Regions from separate parts of the Mycobacterium sp. IDR2000157661 genome, predicted to be linked through region 1. Evidence: riboswitches for the same ligand, from Rfam matches in the RefSeq annotation. Region 1 holds a riboswitch; the other holds the start of a gene.
The links. Region 1 has a riboswitch for S-adenosylmethionine ahead of K3G64_RS05080 (hypothetical protein). Riboswitches for the same ligand answer to the same signal wherever they lie in the genome.
Positions count from the first base shown of each region.

Region 2: it holds a riboswitch for S-adenosylmethionine, as region 1 does, so the genes downstream of both, K3G64_RS03190 (bifunctional o-acetylhomoserine/o-acetylserine sulfhydrylase) here and K3G64_RS05080 (hypothetical protein) in region 1, are expected to answer to the same signal.

Region 1 is NZ_CP081006.1:870,955-877,202, reverse strand. Features, by position in the region: gene K3G64_RS05090 (hypothetical protein) at 1-217, opposite strand, end outside; gene K3G64_RS05085 (hypothetical protein) at 459-1,349, shown strand; gene K3G64_RS05080 (hypothetical protein) at 1,517-2,089, opposite strand; SAM riboswitch class IV at 2,155-2,266, opposite strand; gene K3G64_RS05075 (hypothetical protein) at 2,352-2,651, shown strand; gene K3G64_RS05070 (hypothetical protein) at 2,652-2,861, shown strand; gene K3G64_RS05065 (ATP-binding protein) at 3,004-4,152, shown strand; partial or broken gene K3G64_RS05060 (DUF6036 family nucleotidyltransferase) at 4,245-4,422, opposite strand; partial or broken gene K3G64_RS05055 (DUF3375 family protein) at 4,594-4,777, shown strand; gene pnuC (nicotinamide riboside transporter PnuC) at 5,020-5,682, shown strand; gene K3G64_RS05045 (AAA family ATPase) at 5,679-6,248, shown strand, end outside.
Region 2 is NZ_CP081006.1:477,153-483,400, reverse strand. Features, by position in the region: gene K3G64_RS03205 (hypothetical protein) at 1-290, shown strand, start outside; gene K3G64_RS03200 (class I SAM-dependent methyltransferase) at 331-1,056, opposite strand; gene metX (homoserine O-acetyltransferase MetX) at 1,053-2,189, opposite strand; gene K3G64_RS03190 (bifunctional o-acetylhomoserine/o-acetylserine sulfhydrylase) at 2,189-3,535, opposite strand; SAM riboswitch class IV at 3,578-3,700, opposite strand; gene K3G64_RS03185 (NADP-dependent isocitrate dehydrogenase) at 3,893-6,148, shown strand; gene K3G64_RS03180 (alpha/beta fold hydrolase) at 6,145-6,248, opposite strand, start outside.

The sequences.
Region 1 (6,248 bases):
TGGCCAGCCGCGGGCCGATCGCGTTCTCGGTCAGCCCGACCTTGTCCGCTGCCGCGCGAAGGGACAGCTCGGCGTCGACGACGGCGTCAGCCAGCGTCTCGTCGATGAGCCGGCCGAGGTCGTCGAGCACGGCCCGAAGATGCGTGAGCGCGGTTGCCGGATCGGCTTTTTCGGCGCGGGCGAGCTCGGATCGGATCCGTGCGTATCGGTTGGGCACACGTCACGGTACCGCATAAACTGCGGATACGCAATAACTGCGGCTTCGCATTATCTGCGTCCGGGCGGTCGCGGTGCCTCGCCCGCGTTGGAACTGGTCACGTGCTCCCCCCGATCAGTTGAACCCCGGTGACCGCATTATGCGGGTGACCACCGACAGCTATGCCGCGGCCGGCTGATCATCGCGGCGGCGGCCAACTGTCACCAACGCCCGCTACCGTGGTCCGCGGGAGGGAACGAGTATGGCCGAGGGGACGGCGGAGAGCGCGCACGGTGCAATCAGGCCGAAGGACGTCTTCGCGCGATCCAACATGCCGTCCCACTGGGAGCGGTTGACCAACGTCGCGCCCAAGACAGCCGCGGATCGGAAGTATGTCGCGTTCGTGGCCGCTCGGTACCGGGGTGACCTACGGCTGCCGCGGCCCGACGAGGTCGATCCGCCTGATGAAATCCACACGCGGCAAAGAACACAAGTAAGCGGGTGGTGCGCGGCCGCGGCGGCAGCCGTATTCGCGGTCATCGGCGCCGCCTCGGAAGTGTCCGCCTTCACGGTGACAGGCGTCGCGCTCTTCCTGATCGTTGTCGGCGGCGTCGCGGTCGTGTATCTCTCGACGCAAGACGCGGTCAACGACTTCCACGCCTACAGGGCCCTCTGCGAGCGAGCTGAGTCACGACTGCACGTCGATCCGATGGACTCTGAGGACACGTCGACCGCCAACACGATGATCACCTGCGACGAGGGCACGCTCGCCTACTGCGCGGCCAAGATCGCGTCCGAGATCGAACAGATCCCGCTCTGGGCCTCCTCGCGGCTCTACATCGTGCCGATCGATCTGCGCGACGAACTCGCCGAGATCGGTGCCAGCGCACGGCAGATCGCCGAGGACCGCCAGGCCTTGGCGGCGCTGGAAAGCAGTCGCCTTCGCGACGACGCCGATATCCGGTCAACCGTCGCCGAGGACCGGCAGCAGATGACCGAAGCCCTCGGTGATCTGGCGGCCCGCGTGCACGCTCTCGCCGACTACCGGGACGAGGCGCAGCGGTTGAGCGTGGCGGCCCGGCGCGACACCACCGCGCTCAACCGTGCCGTCCGACGCGCCGCCGATCAGGAGGCCGCCAAACGGCTGCGATGAACCGACACGGCGATGGAGGGGAACTTGTCGCCGTCGGAAACGTTCGATGCGGTCATTCATCGCCCAGCCCGCGAAGACCTTCCGCGACGCCCAGCCCTGGCGGAAAGCGATGCCCGCGGGGCACTGTGACCGTTGCTCGGCAAGATGAAGGGGTATGGGTGCCGGGTTCAGATCGGCGGTAGCGGCCAGGACCCGCCGAAGAGCCGAGTGAAAGCGTCTTCGGATGCGTCTCGTCCCGGCGGCCACTGTTCCTGCCATCTTCGCAGCGGAATATCGGCGAGTGGGTCGAAGCGACTCGCCAACCGGGCGTACTCGCGACTGTGCCAACCCCTCAGGCCATCACGGCTCCGGACAAACTCGACGAGTCTGTCGATCTGCTCCCGTTGCGCCTCCTCGGTGCTGCTGAGCGCGACGCCGACGCCGTTCATCAGGCTATGCCTGCCCAGGGCGAAGGGTCGGAACCCCCAACGCGATCCGATCCGGTCGTTGATGGTGCGGCAGTCCTCACAGGCCAGCCACGCCCAGCGCGACGTGCCGCCCGCGGTGGCCCTGAAACAGATGACGCACAGATCGAATTCACGAGAAACGTCGCACCCGGCCCACTTCTGCGGTGCATCCTCGTCGACGCAGGACTGCCAGCGGCCGTACGAGGTGGACCCCGACCGCTGCAACGGTCCGATCGGACCGCGAATCTGCCCACAGGGGATATGAACCGACAGCTGCGTAACGCGTTCTCGCACCGCGTCATCCGCGGCACTATTAGACCTGTTCATCACTCACCGTCCCGGCGACGCTGCACCCGAACGTCCACCGCTTGCACCCCGATGGTGCCGGCTCTTCCCCTGGGGCACCGTGCGATGGTGGCGCGGTTGCCGGGACGACGGGCCAGGTACCCGAACAGTCGTCCGCTCGAGAGCTGTGTGCAGGCTACTTCTGCGGGCTGACATCGGCTCAAATCTCTCTGCGGCCTGGCTGTCGGTGCGGCGAGCTAACCTGCCAGCCATGACGAACGAGAGTCCCGCCTGCGGCCGATGCGGATCGACCGCGCTGCACCACAAGGTCCACGGAATGCCCACCCCAGAGTTGTTCGAGGAAGCAGACCGCCGGCCGGACCTCGCACTGGGCGGGTGCTGCGTGATGCCGGGCGACTGGACCACCGAGTGCGTGACGTGCGGTCAGCGCAAAACCATTGGCCGAAATGACGATTCCACGTGGACGACGACGACCCGCCCGGACACCGCCAGCCTCGTCACCGCGTCACTGAAAGAGGCTGTGTCTGAACTCGCCGGGCCGACCAAATGAGTGCAGGCGGCCACAACGGCCCACGACGAGAACGGGTTCGAGGCCGCCGCCGTCACAGCCTTGGTGATGACGACGGGCGCCCCGCAGTTCGTCGAGCGCACCATCCACCGCGTCGAGGTCACCTTCGACCGACCGCATGCCGTCGTCGTGGTCGCCCGCGGCGGTCCCTGGGAGGGGATGCCGCTGTTTCACTGCTGGGTCACGCCGTAGGGAACTGCCGGTAAAGCTCTCCTACACCTTGAAATGCGTGCGCCGCGCAAAATGGTTTCGACACCACGCTGGTCGTCCGACCGCCGTATAGGTCCGTATACTTCGGGGTGAGTTATACAGACCTATGCGTAAGGTGGGATCGATGGAGCCGAGCCCGTACGCACCCGGCTCATTGCCGGAGTACCTGGCCGGCCGCGGCCGCGAGCGCGATCTGATCCGTGACAAGGTGTCACGGCTGAGCATGCTTGGGCGTTCCGGCGGACCGCTGCTGGCCTTCCACGCTCCGCGGGGCCTGGGGAAGACTTCGTTGTTGCGCATGGCTCAGCGCGACGCGATCTCTGAGGGGTTCCTCACCGCGTGGATCACTGGACGTGATGACCGTCCGATGTCGCCCGATCTGGCGCAGGAGTTGAGCGTGGCGGTCAAGGAGCATTCCTTCGGGGAGCGGGCGAACGCGCTGCTGCACCGACTGGCCCAGGTCCAGGTCGAGTTTGGGATCCCAGGTGTCAAGGTCGGCGCGACCCTTTCCGCCGACGACAAGCTGTCGCCGGGTTCGGCGGTGCTCGAAAAGTTGCTCGAGGATGCGGGCCGGTTCGGCCGCAACCACGACGCGAAGGGGCTGGTCGTGTTCGTCGACGAGTTCCAGGAAGCACAGTTGGGAGACCGCAAGAGTCTTCTGATCGGGCTGCAGCACTTTGATGGTGCCCCGGACGCGACTCCGGTCGCGGTCATCGCTGCCGGGTTGCCCTCGTTGCCGCCGGCGGTGACCGAGGCAGCCACGTTCGGCGAGCGGTCACGGTTCGTCGAACTCGGTCTGCTGAGCGAGGTTGCCGTTGCCGAGGCGATCCGGTTGCCCGCACAGCATCACGAGGTCACATGGACTGACGAGGCCATCATCGCGGCAATCGAGCTCGCTGCTGGCTACCCGCACAAGGTGCAGCTGATCGGCGATGCCACGTGGGAGGTCGCACGACCCAACTCAGGGAGCACGATCAAGATCGGCCACGTACGGCGGGCCGAGGAGGAGATTGAGGACCGCATGAGGGGGTTGTTCCGCACCCGTCTGGCCCGCGTCACGTCCGAGCAGCAGCGGTTCCTGGCAGCTATGGCAGCAGTCGGGGATGGGCCGGTGGAGCGCGCGGCGATCGCCGCCGAACTCGGTGTGGCGACCACAGCTGTGAGTAGGCCTCGGCAGCAGCTGATCGACCGGGGCTACATCGAGGCGGTTGGACACGGGAAGCTTCGGTTCACCATTCCAGGGTTCGCGGCCTACCTCCGAACCAATGCCTGAACCACCGAGCCGGGCCGTCTGGGCTGCTTCCGAAGAAATGACACGAATCTGAGACGGAACTCAGATGACACGACGTGAGACACCACGCATTGCCGATCTGGATCGTTAAGAAACGCAATATCGGCTTCGATGGAGGCAGTGGCCTCCGGAAGAAGTGCCGTCTTCATCGAACGATTCCAGGATCGACTGTGACCCCAGTACAAGGACTTTCGGATCACCTGCGACTGTGCGCGCCGCACGGAGCAGGTGGGCGAGTTGCTGCCGGTTCACCCGGCTCGGTCGGGTGCTTGCCGCTGCGACCAGTGCTTCTTGATTGCTTTCAGCACCCGGTGCCGTGTTTCGTCGGCCAGCACGCCGGCGGAGGGGGAGTTCTGACGTCTATCTATTCCTCGCCAAACGCCAAAAAACACAGCACTGGCATTGGCCAGACTGCTGCCTGAGCTGCTGCGCCAGATCGTGCACGGAACCGAAGCCCAGCCCGAAGTCCGGCTGGCCGAATTACACCGGCGCCGTGACGAACTCGATGCCGAGATCGCCGCCGTAGGCACTCGGCGATCTGGCGGCGCGGGTCCATGCGCTCGCCGACAACCGGGATGAGGCACAGCGGTTGAGCGTGACGGCCCGGCGTGACAGCACGGCGGTCGACCGCGCAGTGCGACGCGCCTCAGATCAGCAAGCCGCGAAACGGCTGTTGTGAGGTCGACCCGTCGAGGTAAACCGAGTTCTATTTCGGCAACCGACAACCCCGTCACTGCCGCATGGTCTAATCGTGCGGTGGGAGCCGCCAACGAGCGGACAACAGCCAGTGACGACCCGGCGAACCGGCGGCCTGGCGTCATCCGCAGATTTCGTCCTACCCTCCCCGGCATGTCCTTCGTCGGGGCGACGGCGGTGTTAGCAGCCGTCTACCAGTTCAAGCTACTGGGAGGCTATGGCCCGTCGGGGTGGCCCGAAGTGTTCGCCGTCGTGCTGTATGCGCTCTCGGTATGGTTCGCGGTGCGCAAGTCGATCTGGACCTGGGGGACCGGGATCGTCTCCACCGGGATCTACTTCGTTATCTTCTGGGACCACGCCCTCTACGCCGATGCGGGCCTGCAGGTCGTCTTCATCGCCTTCAGCGTCTCGGGACTCTATGCGTGGTGGCGCGGCGATAAACAGGCAGACGAGGCCGACGTTCACCGGGCCTCCACCCGCCAGCTCGCTGTGGTGCTCGCGTCAATCGTCCTCGGAACATTGGCGATTCGAGCGTGGCTGATCGAGGTTGGCGGCTCGGCTCCGCTGTGGGACGCTCTGCTCACCGCCGGCTCGCTGGGAGCGCTCTATCTGTTGATTCGGAAGCGCCTCGAGACCTGGTATCTGTGGATCGTCATCGACGTCGGCTACATCGCTCTGTTCACCACACGAGACCTCTACTTGTCGGCAGGCCTCTATGCGGTGCTACTTGCCATGTCGACCAAGGCTGCAATCGATTGGCGGGCAATGCTGCCTGAGCAAAGACCCGCCGGTGAAGCCGAGGACGCGCTGCGGTGACGCGGGGCCTCGTCATCGGCAAGTTCCTCCCGTTTCACCACGGCCACCGCGCGTTGATTGAACGGGCCGCGCGCCGTGTCGACGAACTGGACATCATCGTCTGCGACGCCGGCTGGCACCAGATCCCTGTCGAGCGGCGCGCCGCCTGGATCGACGAGACATGCAGTGGGCTGGGCATTCGGGCGAAAGTGCTTACTGTCGACGGCGATCGCTACGACGTCGCCGACGACGACAGCGCCGGGTGGGCGGCGATCACTCTCGAACTGCTCGGACGAGCACCCGACGTGGTGTTCACCGGCGAGGACTATGGCGACGCCTATGCACAGGCGCTCGGGTGCGTCCACGATTACGGCGAACGGGAACCCGGCGGTCTCTCCGGTACGGCCGTGCGGGCCGCGCCGCTGGCGCACCTCGACCGGCTCGACCCGCCAGTGCGGGCCCACTACGTCCAGCGCGTCAGCGTGGTCGGCGCCGAATCCACCGGCAAGACAACACTCGCCGACGATCTCGCGTGTCGCCTCGGCACCGTTGCCGTACCGGAGTTCGGGCGACATTTCACCGAGGCA
Region 2 (6,248 bases), 390 kb from region 1:
TGATCACGAGCGACTTCGACTTCACCACCGCACTGAACCGTCCGTGGGACATGGGCGTGAAGTACTTCGTCATCAGTAACCCGCGGTCGTCAGCGGCGAGCGCCATCCAACTCCGGTATCCGACGATGTGGGCCGACGGCGCCGGGATCGGCGAGCTCGCGTTCCAAGTCGACGGCACCAACAACGAGCACAGGTGGCGGGTGTACCGGGTGGTCGAGCCGACCCCGACGGCTCTGGCGCCTCGGCTCAGGGTTCCACCGGCGACGCCGATCGGCCAAGTGCCCCGCTGACCCTTGCGGTCGCCCCTCAGCGCGGAGTCGGGTGCAACGGCTAGGACAGCGTCGCGCGGATGCACACGGTGACGTACGGCAACGCCAGCCCGGTCGAGTTGGCCAGTGCCGGATGGGTGGCCAACAGCTCGCGCACCCGGTCCAGCGTCCTGGTGCGCACCCGCTCGGGGGAGGTGATGCAGTAGCTGCGGGAGGCGACAAGGTCGATGAGCGCCTGCGGTGTCAGGTAGCTCGTCCACTCGACCTGGTGGCGTTCGACTCCGGTGAACGGCTCGGGCAGCATGGTCGACTCGTTGACTTGGGCATTCTCGTGGCCGATGATGCGGCCGAGCTCTTTGACCCAGCCCAGCCGTTCGTCGCGGGAATTCCACACCAGGCCGAGTCGGCCGCCGGGCCGCAGCACCCGCGCCACCTCCTTGACCGCGCGCTCGGTGTCGAACCAGTGCCACGCCTGGGCCACCAGCACGGTGTCGACGCTGTCGTCGGGCAGCGGGATCTCCTCGGCGGTGCCCAGCAGCGCCGGGGTGTCGGGCAGCGACGTGGTCAGCAACTCGAGCATCTCCGGTATCGGGTCGACGGCGTAGACATCGAGCCCGCGTTCCACCAGCCGGGTGGTCAACTTGCCGGTGCCGGCACCGAGATCGAGCACCTTCTGCGCGTAGGACGGCAGCAACCAGTCGATCGCCTCCGGCGGGTACGACGGCCTGCCGCGCTCGTAGGCCGCGGCTTCGGCACCGAACGACAGCGAGCGTTGCTGGGTCGTCATCGGCGAGACGCCAGCTCCAGGGTCTGGCGGATCAGCTTGTACACCGCCTCCGTCTCGACCAGGAACCCGTCATGTCCGTAGATCGACTCGACGACGTCGAGCCCGCGGCAGTTGGGCAGCAGCTCGGCCAACTCCTGCTGCAGCCGCAGCGGGTACAGCCGATCCGAGGTGATGCCGCCGACGACCACCGGCACCGGGCAGCCGCGCAGGGCGGCCTCGACACCTCCGCGGCCGCGCCCCACGTCGTGGCTCGACAACGAGTCGGTCAGCGTGACGTAGGTGCCCGCGTCGAACCGGGCGACCAGCTTGCGGCCCTGGTGCTCGAGGTAACTCTGCACGGCGTAGCGACCGCCGGTCCCCGGATCCTCGGCGCCCTGCGGATCGTTTGCGAACCGGGTGTCGAGCTCCATCTCGCCGCGATACGTCAGGTGCGCGAACCGCCGGGCGATCTCCATGCCGGTGTCGGGAGACAGCCCGGTGCCGTAGTAGTCGCCGTTCTGCCAGTTCGGATCCGACTTGATCGCGGCGACCTGCGAGCACTGGGTGCCGATCTGGTCGGCGGTGGCACGGGCCCCGACGGCCAGCACCAGCGCGGAACGCACCTTGTCGGGGTGGCCGACGATCCACTCCAGCGCGCGGGCGCCGCCCATCGAGCCGCCCACCACCGCTGCGACCTCGGTGATACCCAGCGCGGCGAGCGCGGCGATATCGGCCTGGACCTGGTCGCGGATTGACACCGCCGGAAACCTCGACCCCCACGCCTTGCCGTCCGGGTGTAGCGAACCGGGACCGGTCGAGCCGCGGCAGCCGCCGAGCACGTTGGTCGCCACCGCGCACCAGCGGTCGGTGTCGATCGCGGCGCCGGGCCCGGCAACACCGTCCCACCAGCCGCCGGTCGGGTGGTCGGGCACCGCAGGCCCGGTGATGTAGGAATCACCGGTCAGCGCGTGCAGCACCACCACCACGTTGTCGCGGGTCGGCGACAGTTCACCCCAGCGCTGCACCGCGATCGACACGTCGTCGAGCACCGTGCCGTTCTCCAGTGTCAGGGGGCCGATGTCGACGACACCGATCTCGCCCTCGTCGGGCAGGCTCACCAATGGCACGTCGGCTTCCACGTCGAAGATTGTCATCAGAACGCCGCTGTGGTGTTCGGATCCGCGGCGTCCGCCGCGCTGAACGGTTTCGCCGCGGCGAAACCCTGCTCGAGGTCGGCGAGGATGTCGTCGATGCCCTCGATGCCGACCGCCAGCCGCACCAGGCCGGGCGTGACACCGGTGGCCAGCTGCTCCTCGGGCGAGAGCTGCGCATGCGTGGTCGACGCCGGATGGATCACCAGCGAGCGCACGTCACCGATGTTGGCGACGTGGCTGTGCAACGTCAGCGCGTTGACGAACGCCTTGCCCGCGTCGACGCCGCCGGCCAGCTCGAAAGCCAGCACCGCACCGGTGCCCCTGGGCGCCAGCTTCTTGCCGAGCTCATGCCACGGTGAGCTGGGCAGCCCCGCGTAATTCACCGAGATGACGTCGTCGTGGCTGTCCAGGTACTCGGCGACGCGCTGCGCATTCTCCACGTGACGTTCGACGCGCAGGCTCAGCGTCTCCAAACCCTGCGCGATCAGGAAGGCGTTGAACGGCGACGCCGCCGAACCCAGGTCGCGCAGCAGCTGAACACGCGCCTTGAGCGCATACGCGGGCGGGCCGAGTTCTGCGAACACCACCCCGTGGTAGCTCGGGTCGGGGGTGGTGAATCCGGGGAACTTGCCGTTCGTCCAGTCGAAGTTGCCGCCGTCGACGATGACACCGGCGATCGCCGCGCCGTGGCCGCCCAGATACTTGGTGGCCGAGTGCACGACGATGTCAGCGCCGTGGCTCAGCGGCTGGATCAGGTACGGGGTGGCGATCGTGTTGTCGACGATCAGCGGCACGCCGTTGTCGTGGGCCACCGCGGCGACCGAAGGAATGTCGAGCACATCGATCTGGGGGTTGGAGATGGTCTCGGCGAAGAACGCCTTGGTGTTGGGCCGCACCGCGGCACGCCAGGAGTCCATGTCGTCGGGATTCTCGACGAAGCTGACCTCGATGCCGATCTTGGGCAGCGTGTAGTGGAACAGGTTGTAGGTGCCGCCGTAGAGCCGCGGGCTGGAGACGATGTGATCGCCGGCGTTGGCGAGGTTGAGGATCGCGAAGTGCTCGGCGGCCTGCCCGGAGGCCAGGAACAGCGCGGCCACGCCCCCCTCCAGCGCCGCGATGCGCTGCTCGACGACGTCGGTCGTCGGGTTCATGATCCGGGTGTAGATGTTGCCGGTCTCGGCGAGCCCGAACAGCGCCGCGGCGTGGTCGGTGCTGTTGAAGGTGTATGACGTGGTCTGGTAGATCGGCAGCGCCCGCGCGTTGGTGGCGGCGTCGGGCGTCTGGCCGGCGTGGACCTGCTTGGTCTCGAACGCCCAGCGAGTGGTCGAATCTTCCGGCGTGCTCATGCGAAACGAACCTCCATCTGTGTCTGGGGGCCCGTCTCAACGGACCCGCGCTTGCCGGTAACCGCCTGTCAGCGGGTACTCAACCTGGTCATCACCCGGGGCACCCCACCGCGGTTGGAGGGTTGCCGGCCAGCAAGCCGGGGCTTGTCGCTGGCGCTCATGACCGGAAAGAAGAGTAACCCACGTCGGCGGGAACGTGCCAGCACGGGGCGTTCACTCGTTGCCGTCGCGAGAGCGACACCGTGGTCAACCGCCACCCCCGGGGCGGGCGTAGCGTCGTGTTCGTAGCGATACTGATAGCTGCGCCACACGCGGAGCTTTGCGAACCTGACCCAGACCGAGCCGGGAGAACGCCATATGAGTGACGAGCAGCCGACCATCATCTATACGCTCACCGACGAGGCGCCGCTGCTTGCGACCTACGCCTTCCTTCCGATCATCCGCACCTTCACCGAACCGGCCGGCATCGACGTCGAGACCAGCGACATCTCGGTGGCGGCGCGCATTCTGGCCGAGTTCTCCGACCGCCTCGACGACAACCGGCGGGTGCCGGACAACCTGGGCAGGCTGGGCGAGCTCACGCACGCTCCGGACACCAACATCATCAAGTTGCCAAACATCAGCGCTTCGGTGCCGCAGCTGCTGGCCGCCATCAAGGAGCTCCAGGCCAAGGGCTACGACCTGCCCGATTACCCGGGCGACCCGAAGTCCGACGAGGAGCGCGAGATCAAGGAGCGCTACGCCAAAGCCCTCGGCAGTGCGGTCAACCCGGTGCTGCGGCAGGGCAACTCCGACCGCCGCGCACCGAAAGCGGTCAAGGAGTACGCCCGCAAGCATCCGCACAGCATGGGTCAGTGGTCGCAGGCGTCGCGCACACACGTGGCGACCATGCGCGGCGGCGACTTCTACGCCGGCGAGAAGTCGATGACGCTCGATCGCGATCGCAAGGTCAAGATGGTGCTGACCACCAAGGGCGGCGAGGAGATGGTGCTCAAGCCGGAGGTGGCGCTCGACGAGGGCGACATCATCGACAGCATGTTCATGAGCAAAAAGGCGCTGTGCGAGTTCTACGAACGCGAGATGCAGGACGCCTACGAGACGGGCGTGATGTTCTCGCTGCACGTGAAGGCGACGATGATGAAGGTCAGCCACCCGATCGTGTTCGGCCACGCGGTCAAGGTGTTCTACAAGGAGGCGTTCGCCAAGCACGAGAAGCTCTTCGACGAACTCGGCGTCAACGTCAACAACGGCATGTCCGATCTGTACGACAAGATCGAGTCGCTGCCCGCCTCGCAGCGCGAGGAGATCATCAACGACATCCACGCCTGCCACGAGCACCGGCCCGAACTCGCGATGGTGGATTCGGCGCGCGGCATCACTAACTTCCATTCGCCCAGCGACGTGATCGTCGACGCCTCGATGCCGGCGATGATCCGGTTGGGCGGCAAGATGTACGGCGCCGACGGGCGCACCAAGGACACCAAGGCCGTCAATCCGGAGTCGACGTTCTCCCGGATCTACCAGGAGATGATCAACTTCTGTAAGACGCACGGCCAGTTCGACCCGACGACGATGGGCACCGTCCCGAACGTCGGCCTGATGGCGCAAAAGGCCGAGGAATACGGCAGCCACGACAAGACCTTCGAGATTCCCGAGGACGGCGTCGCCGACATCGTCGACATCGACAGCGGCGAGGTGTTGATGTCGCAGAACGTCGAGACCGGCGACATCTGGCGCATGCCGGTGGTCAAGGACGCGCCGATCCGCGACTGGGTCAAGCTGGCCGTCACCCGGGCGCGGGCCTCGGGCATGACGGCGCTGTTCTGGCTCGACACCGAACGCCCGCACGAGGTCGAGCTACGCAAGAAGGTCAAGGAGTACCTCAAGGACCACGACACCGAGGGCCTGCACATCCAGATCATGCCGCAGGTCTGGGCGATGCGGTACACGCTCGAGCGGCTCGTCCGTGGCCAGGACACCATCGCCGTGACCGGAAACATCCTGCGCGACTACCTGACCGACCTGTTCCCGATCCTGGAGCTGGGCACCAGCGCCAAGATGCTGTCGATCGTGCCGTTGATGGCCGGCGGCGGCATGTACGAGACCGGCGCGGGCGGTTCGGCTCCCAAGCACGTGCACCAGCTGGTCGAGGAGAACCACCTGAGGTGGGATTCGCTCGGCGAATACCTCGCGCTCGGCGAGTGTTTCGAGGATCTCGGCCGCAAGACCGGCAACAAGCGCGCGACCCTGCTGGGCAAGACGCTCGATTCCGCGATCGGAAAACTGTTGGACAACAACAAGAGCCCGTCCCGCAAGGCCGGTGAGCTGGACAACCGGGGAAGCCAGTACTACCTGGCCATGTACTGGGCCCAGGAGCTCGCCGAGCAGACCGATGACAAGGAACTCGCCGACCACTTCGCCGATCTGGCCAAGAACCTGGCCGAGAACGAGGACGCGATCGTATCCGAACTCGCTGAGGTGCAGGGAAGTTCGGTCGATATCGGGGGCTATTACTATCCCGACGCCGAGAAGACCACCGCCGTGATGCGGCCCAGCAAGACGCTCAACTCGGTGCTGGAAGGCGCGACGGCTGCGCCGGTGACCGAGCTCTAGCCGCCCAGCGCGGTCTGCGGCGGTGAGGTCGCGTACCGGTCGACGAACTCCACGATCACATCGGCGATCCGGCGCGGCGCCTCGAACATCGGGATGTGCC